Regions from separate parts of the Promicromonospora sp. NPDC090134 genome, predicted to be linked through region 3. Evidence: predicted binding sites of a transcription regulator. Region 3 holds the regulator's gene; each other region holds the start of a gene.
What was found. Region 3 encodes LexA, which represses DNA repair genes until DNA is damaged. Its sites were predicted from a motif close to TCGAACANNTGTTCGA; they were not measured.

Region 1: ACIPN7_RS24155 (SAV_6107 family HEPN domain-containing protein) is a predicted target of LexA. The motif match lies at 2,147-2,162, and genes of this name have one in related genera.
Region 2: ruvA (Holliday junction branch migration protein RuvA) is a predicted target of LexA. The motif match lies at 2,049-2,064, and genes of this name have one in related genera.

The regions. Positions count from the first base shown of each region.
Region 1 covers NZ_JBIVCZ010000010.1:156,738-160,003, forward strand. The annotation lists gene ACIPN7_RS24145 (DUF3040 domain-containing protein) at 1-228, opposite strand, end outside; gene ACIPN7_RS24150 (DNA polymerase IV) at 335-1,576, opposite strand; gene ACIPN7_RS24155 (SAV_6107 family HEPN domain-containing protein) at 1,635-2,102, opposite strand; gene ACIPN7_RS24160 (spermidine synthase) at 2,203-3,168, shown strand; gene ACIPN7_RS24165 (cold-shock protein) at 3,245-3,266, opposite strand, start outside.
Region 2 covers NZ_JBIVCZ010000008.1:212,486-215,751, reverse strand. The annotation lists gene yajC (preprotein translocase subunit YajC) at 1-152, opposite strand, end outside; gene ruvB (Holliday junction branch migration DNA helicase RuvB) at 292-1,383, opposite strand; gene ruvA (Holliday junction branch migration protein RuvA) at 1,376-2,002, opposite strand; gene ruvC (crossover junction endodeoxyribonuclease RuvC) at 2,107-2,673, opposite strand; gene ACIPN7_RS21490 (YebC/PmpR family DNA-binding transcriptional regulator) at 2,731-3,266, opposite strand, start outside.
Region 3 covers NZ_JBIVCZ010000002.1:47,699-50,964, reverse strand. The annotation lists gene ACIPN7_RS06675 (L-lactate dehydrogenase) at 1-800, shown strand, start outside; gene lexA (transcriptional repressor LexA) at 874-1,689, opposite strand; gene ACIPN7_RS06665 (LysM peptidoglycan-binding domain-containing protein) at 1,881-2,375, shown strand; gene nrdR (transcriptional regulator NrdR) at 2,538-3,020, shown strand; gene ACIPN7_RS06655 (DUF5302 domain-containing protein) at 3,145-3,266, shown strand, end outside.

The DNA of each region.
Region 1 (3,266 bases), on a different contig from region 3:
ACCCGCGAACATCAGCACGAAGCCGATGGCCCCGAGCCACGTACGCGACGTCGCTGCACCGACGACAAGGAGAAGCAGGCCGACGACTACGCCGGCCCCGGACAGCACATAACGGAGCGCGTTACCACGGCCTGTGGACTGGAGCGTGTTCGCCAGCCGCGGGTCGTCTGACGTCAGAGCACGCTCCATCTGCTCCAGCACCCGCTGCTCGTACTCGGACAGAGGCATCGAGACCCCCGGATCTCGCAAAGGAACAGTGTCCCTTCCAGGATAGGACCACCCGGCCGTCGGTGGTAGTCGACATCCCGGGCATACCCATGACTATAGGGGCAGATCAGTAAAGATGCGTGCCGTTCTTGCGATGTACACCCAGGTCGATCGCTGTTTTCCCGAACTTTTCGCGCACAGCGTCGAGCGCAACTTCAGCCTCTCGCTGTGCTCCGGAGCGCGGATCGACCGCTTCCTCCAGAGTGAGCTGCTGGGTGGAACCGTCGCGTTGCAAGAGGTTTTCACCCCGGACGCCCACCAGCCGCACCGGAAGTCCACCCAGATCGACCGCCGCGACGAGCTCGCGCGCCACGAGGTAGATGTCCCGGGCGACGTCCGTGGGCCCGTCCAGGGTGCGGGAGCGGGTGAACGTCGCGAAATCGCTGGAGCGCACCTTGACCGACACCGTGCGGGCCAGCACGCCCTGGTGCCGCAGCCGCGCGGCGACCCGGTCGGACAGTTCCAGGACCCGCCGGCTCACGGCCTCGGTGTCGTCCTGGTCCGTGCCGAAGGTGGTCTCGGCGCCGATGCTGTGCTCGCGGTGCTCGGGCACGACGGGGCGCGGGTCGCGCCCCCAGGAGAGGTCGTGCAGGTGCGCGCCGCTGACGCGGCCGACGGCCGCCTGCAGGCTCGGCAGGTCCGTGCGGGCCAGCTCCGCGACGGTGGTGATCCCCCACGCGGCCAGCGACTTCTCGGTCTTCTCCCCCACGCCCCACAGGGCGCCGACGGGCAGCGTGTGCAGGAAGTCGACGGTGGCGTCCACGGGGACGAGCATCAGGCCGTCCGGCTTGGCGTGCGTGGAGGCCAGCTTGGCCACGAACTTGTTCCGGGCGATGCCCACGGAGGCCGTCACGCCGTGCTCGGCCTCGATGCGGCGGCGCAGCTCGGCGCCGATCGTCGTGGGCGGGCCGAGGCGCCGCCTGGCCCCGCTGACGTCCAGGAAGGCCTCGTCCACGCTGATCTGCTCCACGAGCGGCGTGACCTCCTGCAGCAGGCCCATGACCGAGCGGGACACGTCGCGGTACAGCTCGTGGTCGGGCCGGACCACGACGGCCTGCGGGCACAGCAGGCGCGCCCGTGTCATCGGCATCGCGGACCGCACGCCGAAGGCGCGCGCCTCGTAGGTCGCGGCCAGCACGACGCCGCGCTCCTGCGCGCCGACGATGACCGGCAGGCCACGCAGCTCCGGCCGCCGCGCCAGCTCGCAGGACGCGAAGAACGCGTCCATGTCCAGGTGCAGCACCGAGCAGCCGGACTCGTCCGACCCCCAGTCCCGCCTCGCCGCCGCTGACCGCGGCCCCTTGCTCACGAACGTGCTCCGTTCCCGCTCTCGCCCAGTGCTTGTCTGCCGGCACCCGCCGGCGCGGTCAGGACGCCTCGGGCACCAGGGACAGGCGCTGTGTCGCGAACCCTGTCTGCGGGTCCACGAGCATCGCCACCTCGTCCCGGAAGTCCTCGGCGCACGCGAGCAGCTCGTCCGCCCGCGCGGGCTCCACCTGCTCCCCGCGCCCCGCGTCCACCGCGGCCCGCAAGGGCGCGCCGGACGCGAAGTAGCCCGACCAGGCCGCGAGGTCCGGTTCGGCGTGCGCGAGCATGTCCCACACGGTCCGCGCGCCGGAGCGCGCCGACGGGCGGCCCCGCAGGGCCACGACGGCCGCGGCCGACCGGATGGCCGCGAGGTGCGCGTGCACGAACCGGTCGCCCGGGTCAGCCGCACGCGCGGCCTCGGCGAGCTCCGCGTCCGCCTTGCGCAGCAGGGCGCTGACGCCCGGCGGGACGGCGCGCGGCACGAGCATGCGTGCAGAGACCACGTCCCGCCCGCTCTGAGACTGCATGGTGCCCATCTCGAACCTCCGATCGAACCCCTTGAGCGACACTATCGAACATACGTTCTATCCTGTCAAGCGCACCGCCGGTCCGGGAGACACTGTGCTCATGGCCCGCCGCTCCGCCCGACGCCGCCCATCCTCCTCCGCACCACTGACACTCCCCGCCGAGCTGCCCGTCGGCCCCGTGCCGATCAGCACCGGCACCGCCGAGGTGGTGCGCGACCCCGACTTCCCCCAGCGGGTGACGCTGCACGTCAACGGCGTGCCGAGCTCCAGCCTCGACCTCGCCGACCCCGGTTTTCTCGACTTCGAGTACATGCAGCAGATGGCCGCGTTCGTGGCGCTCCTGCCGCCCGGACCGCTGCGGGTGCTGCACCTCGGCGCCGCCGGCAGCGCCTTCGCGCGGCACGTGGAGCACGAGCGGCCCGGCTCCCGCCAGCTCGGCATCGACCTCGACCCCCGCCTCCTGGAGCTCGTGCGCGAGTGGTTCGCCCTGCCGCGCTCGCCCCTGCTGCGTCTGCGCGCCGACGACGCGGGGCGCGCCCTGGCCGCCGCGCACGACGCGTCCTACGACGTGGTGGTCCGGGACGTGTTCGCGGGCGACCGCACACCGGAGCACCTGGTGGGCACGGGGTTCGCCGCGCAGGCCCACCGCGTGCTGCGCCCCGGCGGCATCCTCCTGGTGAACTGCGCCGACCGGCCCCCGCTGACCACCGCGCGCCGCGAGGTCGCGAGCCTCGCGGAGGCCTTCGGGCCGGACGCCGCGGCGCAGGGCCGGCTCGCCGCCGTCGCCGAGCCCGCGATCCTCAAGGGCCGCCGGTACGGCAACCTGGTCCTCGCGGCCGTCCGCGAGCTGCCGGAGGACCCGGCCCACGAGGGCGCCCAGGACGCCCCACAGGGCCCCCTGGGGGCCCACGACGCCGTCGAGCGCCCGGACCTGCGGGACCCCCGCCTGGGGCGCGCCCTGCGCACCCTGGCGGTGCCCGCCACCCTCCTGGCCGGCGACGACGCGGCGGCGTTCGCCGGCACGGCGGCCCCGCTGGCGACGTCGACCCCCGACCCGGCGACCTGAGCCCGCCCCGCGCCTCGAACGGCGCGCGAAGAAGGCCGCCCTCCCCGGAGGGAGGACGGCCTTCTCACGAGTTACGTCAGAGCGGCACGACTGCTTCC
Region 2 (3,266 bases), on a different contig from region 3:
TCGACGACGGTCCCGATCATCCCGGAGGCGGTCATGACCTTGGCCCCGACCGTGAGGTTGTTCCGGAACTCCGCTGCCGCACGCTGCTGCTTGCGGGTGCGGGAGGACATGAAGAACATCGCCACGAGGAGGATCGCGACGAGAATGAGCATTTCCACGGTGAGGTCCCTGTTCGATTGCTGTGTCGGATGTGCTGCGCACGTTCGTGGCGCACGACGAGGATCCCAACCAGTGTAGTGCTCGGGCGCGGATCCCCGGGCTGCCCGCGGTAGGAGCGCCACAAGGACAACGTCAGGGGTCGAGCAAAGTTCCCGAGCCGGTGGCGCCGGTCGTGGTTCCGTTCGTGCCGCCGGCCGCCTGCGCGGGCGGTGTGAGGCCGAGGTGCTCCCAGGCGGCGAGGGTCGCGACGCGGCCGCGCGGGGTGCGCCCGACGAGCCCCTCGCGGACGAGGTAGGGCTCGGCGACGGTCTCGACGGTCTCGGCCTCCTCCCCCACGGTCATGGCGAGCGTGGACAGGCCGACGGGCCCGCCGCCGAACCGGGTGCACAGGGCGGTGAGCACCGCGCGGTCGAGGCGGTCGAGGCCGATGAGGTCGACCTCGTAGACCTCCAGGGCCGCCCGGGCGGCGTTCAGGTCGAGCCGGCCGTCGCCGCGCACCTGTGCCCAGTCGCGCACGCGGCGCAGCAGCCGGTTCGCGATGCGGGGCGTGCCGCGGGAGCGGCCGGCGATCTCGTGCGCGGCGGCGTGGTCGAGGTGCACGCCGAGCAGGCCGGCGGAGCGGAGGATGACCCGCTCCAGCTCCTGGGGCGAGTAGTAGTCCATGTGCCCGGTGAAGCCGAAGCGGTCGCGCAGCGGGGCGGGCAGCAGGCCGGAGCGCGTGGTGGCGCCGACCACGGTGAACCGCGGCAGCGCGAGCGGGATCGCGGACGCGCCCGCGCCCTTCCCGACCACGACGTCGACCCGGAAGTCCTCCATGGCGACGTAGAGCAGCTCCTCGGCGGGGCGGGCCAGGCGGTGGATCTCGTCGATGAACAGCACGTCGCCCTCCTCCAGGGAGGACAGGACGGCGGCGAGGTCGCCCGCGTGCTGGATGGCGGGTCCGCTGGTCAGGCGCAGGTGCGACTCGAGCTCGCCGGCGATGATCATGGCCAGCGTCGTCTTGCCGAGCCCGGGCGGGCCCGACAGGAGCACGTGGTCGGGCGGGTTGCCGCGTGCCATCGCGGCCTGCAGCACCAGGGAGAGCTGGTCGCGCACCACGCGCTGGCCCACGAAGTCGTCGAGCCGCTTGGGGCGCAGCGCGGCCTCGGCCGCCCGCTCGATCTCGTCTGCGCTCGGGGCGACGATCCGGCCGCCGCCCTCCGTCTCGGTCGAGACCTCAGCCACGGTGGCCTCCCAGCACGCGCAGGGCCGCGCGCAGTGTCGAGGCGACCTCGTCGGCCGCCACGGCGTCGGCGCCCGCCTCGGCGAGCACCTTCGCCACGGCGTCGTCGGCCTGCTTGGCAGGCCAGCCCAGGCCCGCGAGGGCCTCCACGACCCGCTCCGAGTGGTCGGTGGCGCCCGCCGCGGCGCTGGGCGCGGGCTGCGCCACGCCGGTGCCGGACGGCGGCCCGAGCCGGTCGCCGAGCTCCAGCACGATGCGCTGGGCGCCCTTGCGGCCGATGCCCGGCACGCGGGTCAGCGCGGCGAGGTCCTCGCCGGCGACGGCGCGGCGCAGGGCGTCCGGGGTGTGCACCGCGAGCATCGCGAGCGCCAGGCGCGGCCCGACGCCGGAGACGGTCTGCACCACCTCGAACACGTCCCGCTCGTCGGGGTCGCCGAACCCGTACAGGGTCATCGAGTCCTCGCGGACCACCATGCTCGTGGCGACGCCTGCGGTCTCGCCGACCCGCAGGCCGGCCAGAGTGGTGGGCGTGGCGTGCACCAGGTACCCGACGCCGCCGACGTCGACCACCGCGCGGTCCAGGCTCACATGGGCCACGGTCCCCGTCAGCGAGGCGATCACGGGCTCCCCCTCCTTGCTGGATGTTCCCTTGCCGGATGCTCCGGTATCGAACGTTCGTGCGAGGAGCCTAACAAGCGCGAGGTGCCCTCCGGGGAGGCACGCCGTCAGCGGCGGGGGCGCTGCTTGGCGGCCTGCTCGGCCGCGGCCCAGGCGCGCTGCGCGGGTGTGAGCTCGTGCCGGTCGCCGCCCTGCAGGGCCCCGGCGGGGCGCCACAGGTGGCAGACGGCGAGCGCGAGCGCGTCGGCGGCGTCGGCGGGCCGCGGCGCCTCGTCGAGGTCGAGGATGCGGGTGATCATCGTCGTCACCTGCGCCTTGTCGGCGCGCCCCGAACCGGTCACGGCCGCCTTGACCTCCGACGGGGTGTGCAGCGCGACGGGCACGCCGCGGCGGGCCGCGGCCACCATGGCCAGGCCCGCCGCCTGGGCGGTCCCCATCACCGTGCCGACGTTGTGCTGCGCGAACACGCGCTCGACCGCCACCACGTCGGGCACGTGCTCGTCGAGCCAGCGGTCCAGGCCCTCCGCGATCCGCAGCAGGCGCAGGTCCGTGGACAGGTCCACGTCCGACCGGATGACGCCGACGGCGACCATCCGGGCCCGCCGCCCGGGCAGGGAGTCGACGACGCCGACGCCGCACCTGGTCAGACCGGGATCAACACCGAGAACGCGCACGGAGAAACCCTCTCACGTGCGGTTCCGTGACCCGGGCGGACGTGGCCGGGGACCTGCTTACTCCTCCTCGTCGAGCGCCGCCATGACCTCGTCACTCGCGTCGAAGTTGGCGTAGACGTTCTGCACGTCGTCGCTGTCCTCGAGCGCGTCGATGAGGCGCATGATCTTGCGGGCACCCTCGACGTCCACCTCGACCTGCATGGACGGGTGGAAGATCACGTCGGCCGAGTCGTACTCGATGCCGGCCTCCTGGATGGCCGTACGCACGGGCACCAGGTCGGTCGCCTCGGTGAGGACCTCGATGACCTCGCCCTGGTCCGTGACGTCCTCGGCGCCGGCGTCGAGCGCGGCGAGCATGACCTCGTCCTCGCCCACGCCGTCGGCCTTCGGCACCACGATCAGGCCCTTGCGGGAGAACAGGTACGACACCGAACCCGGGTCGGCGAGGTTGCCGCCGTTGCGGGAGAACGCCAGCCGCACCTCGGAGGCCGCCCGGTTCTTGTTGTCGGTGAGGCACTCGACCAGGACGGCGATGCCGTTGGTGCCGTAGCCCTCGTACATGATCGTCTGGTAGTCGACGGCGTCGGCGCCCT
Region 3 (3,266 bases):
ACGGGCTGATGTTCACGTCCCAGGCGCACGTGATCGGCTCGGACGATCCGGCGGTGTGCGAGGGGGCCGACGTCGTGGTGGTCACGGCGGGCGCCAAGCAGAAGCCCGGCCAGAGCCGCGTCGACCTCGCCGAGGCGACGATCGGTCTGATGCGCACCATCCTGCCGGGCCTGGTCGAGGTCGCACCCGACGCGACCTACCTCATGGTGACCAACCCCGTGGACGTGGTGACCTACGCGGCCCTCAAGATCTCGGGGCTGCCCCGCGAGCGGCTCTTCGGCAGCGGCACCGTGCTCGACTCGTCGCGGCTCCGCGTGGTGCTCGCGGAACGGTGCGGGGTGGCCGTCGGGAACGTGCACGCCTACATCGCCGGGGAGCACGGCGACTCGGAGATCGCGCTCTGGAGCTCCGCCTCGATCGGCGGCGTGCCGTTGCTCGACTGGGTGCCGGTCGGTGGCGCCGCGCCCCTGGACGCCGCGGTGCGCGCGGAGGTGCACCACGAGGTGGTCGACTCGGCCTACCGGATCATCGCGGGCAAGGGCGCCACCAACTACGCCGTGGGCCTGGCCGCGACCCGCATCATCGAGGCGGTGCTCAAGGACGAGCGCCGGATCATGCCGGTGTCCTCGCTGCTCGATGACTACCACGGCATCAGCGACGTCTGCCTGTCGGTGCCGTCCCTCGTGGACCGGCGAGGCGTCACGAGCACCGTGCAGGTACCCATGTCGGACGACGAGCTGGCCGGGCTGCGCGCATCGGCCGACAGCGTGCGTGCGGTGCAGCGGCGTTTCGGGTTCTAGGGGGTAGGCAACGCGACAGGCCCGACCACCGTGAGCCGGTGATCGGGCCTGTCGGGAACCCTGGTGCCTCGGGTCAGAGGCTGCGCAGCACCGCGACGACGCGGCCCAGGATCTGCGCCTCGTCACCCGGGATGGGCTCGTAGGCCGGGTTCTGCGGCAGCAGCAGCACGTGCCCGTCGGTCTGCTTGAACGTCTTGACCGTGGCCTCGCCGTCGATCATGGCGGCGACGATCTCGCCCTGCTCGGCCACGTTCTGGCGGCGCACCACGACCCAGTCCCCGTCGCAGATCGCGGCGTCGACCATCGAGTCGCCCGCGACCTTGAGGAGGAACAGCTCGCCGTCACCCACGAGCTGGCGGGGGAGCGGGAAGACGTCCTCGACGACCTGCTCGGCGAGGATCGGCCCACCGGCCGCGATGCGGCCGACGAGCGGCACGTACGACGGCGGCGGGGTGCTCGCGTCGTCCGGCACCGAACCGCCCCAGTGGACCTGGCCGCTACGCCGCGGCTCGGGCCAGTGGATCTCACCGCGCGTCGGCTTCTCGACCTGCTCGGCCAGGGGCTCGACGAGCTCCATGGCACGCGGCCGGTTGGGGTCGCGGCGCAGGAAGCCCTTCTTCTCCAGCATCTGGAGCTGGTGCTTGACGCTCGACGGGCTGGCCAGCCCGACGGCCTCGCCGATCTCGCGCATCGACGGCGGGTATCCGCGCGTCTCGAACGACTGCCGAATCGTGTCCAGCACAAGGCGCTGCCGCTCGGTGAGGCGGTCTGCCGGCGAGATCGCGTGCACGCCGGCGACCGCCCCGTCGCCCGGCGCGTCCAACGTGGCGACGCCCGAGAGTGCCGTGTCGACGGCTCTCGTGTCGCTGGTCCCGTCCCGTCCCGTCATGCCCGTGCCCCTCCCGTTCCGACAAATGTTCTCCTGTGCGCTGCCCACTCTAGATCACAAATGTGCTCGGCTCAAACGAATGTTCGAGCGTGTCTCGACTTCTACGGTGTCCCGTGCTACACAATGGTACGAGCGTTCGACGAACGTGTGTATGACGGACAAGAGTTCGAGTCACCTTTCGAGGAGGGGCCATGGGGGACGTGATCCCGCTGCGGCAGTACACCCCGGTGTACGGGCCGGCGTATGCGACGGTGCCCGGATCGAGCGCGGTCCGGGCGTATCGGCCGGGCCCGGCGCACACCCCGAGCCGGGCGTCGGCACCGCCCCGGCCGCGTCCGACCGCCTCCTCGTACGCGCCGCGCGGGCCGCGCACGTTCGCCGACCGGCTCGGGCTCGCGGGGCTGCGGCTCACCCGGCGCGGCCGGGTCGTGCTGGTGCTGCTGGCGATGCTCGTGGTCGCGCCGATGGCGACGTGGGGAGCGACCGCCGTGGCCAGCTCGCCGGGTGAGCCGACGGAGGTCCGCGTGCACGCGGTGCAGCCGGGGGAGACGCTCTGGGGCTTCGCCGAGCAGATCGCGGAGCCCGGGGAGGACGTCCGGCAGGCGGTCGCACGGCTGCAGGACCTCAACGAGATGACGTCGGGCACCGTGCGGGTCGGCGAGCTCCTCCTGCTCCCGAAGGAGTGACCGGAGGGCCCCCGAAAAGTGGCCGAACGCCCCGACGAAGTGGACGGAGGCCACGATTCGCCGTCAAATGTTGCGGCGATGTTGCATGGGGGTGGTTTGCCCGCTTACGGTCGGGGCGCGACCGGATGTCTCCGGTCCGTGGCCGACCACGCAGGAGTCAGCATGCACTGCCCGTTCTGTCGCCACGCCGACTCGCGCGTGGTGGACTCGCGGACCGCCGACGACGGCCTGTCGATCCGGCGCAGGCGGCAGTGCCCGAACTGCAACCGGCGGTTCACCACCGTCGAGACGGCCAGCCTGTCGGTGGTCAAGCGTTCCGGCGCCACCGAGCCGTTCAGCCGCGACAAGGTCGCCGCGGGCGTGCGCAAGGCCTGCCAGGGCCGCCCCGTCAGTGACGACGACCTGGCCATTCTGGCGCAGCGGGTCGAGGAGACCCTGCGGAGCAACGGCAGCGCCGAGATCGACGCGTACGAGGTGGGCCTCGCGATCCTCGGCCCCCTGCGCGAGCTCGACGAGGTGGCCTATCTCCGGTTCGCGAGCGTCTACCAGTCGTTCGACTCGCTCGAGGACTTCGAGAGCGCCATCACGTCCCTGCGCGCGGAGCGCGCCGAGCGCGCGGCGGAGCGCGCTGCGGCGCAGGCGTAGCGGCCGGACGGGCCGCGCGCCGGCGGGGACGAAAAGCGATTGGCACCCTGGCGCGCGGTGGTGCAGGCTGGGGCCGACGACGGACCCGATCGAGGGACCCCCGAAACAGGAGGAGGTGATCGGTGTGACGGACGAGAAGCCTGGTGCCGAGGAGGCAGTGGCTCAGGACGCTGAGGCGCCCAAGGCCGCGACCGCGCCGAGCGTGGACGCGAAGGCGCGGTTCAAGGAAGCGCTGGACCGGAAGAA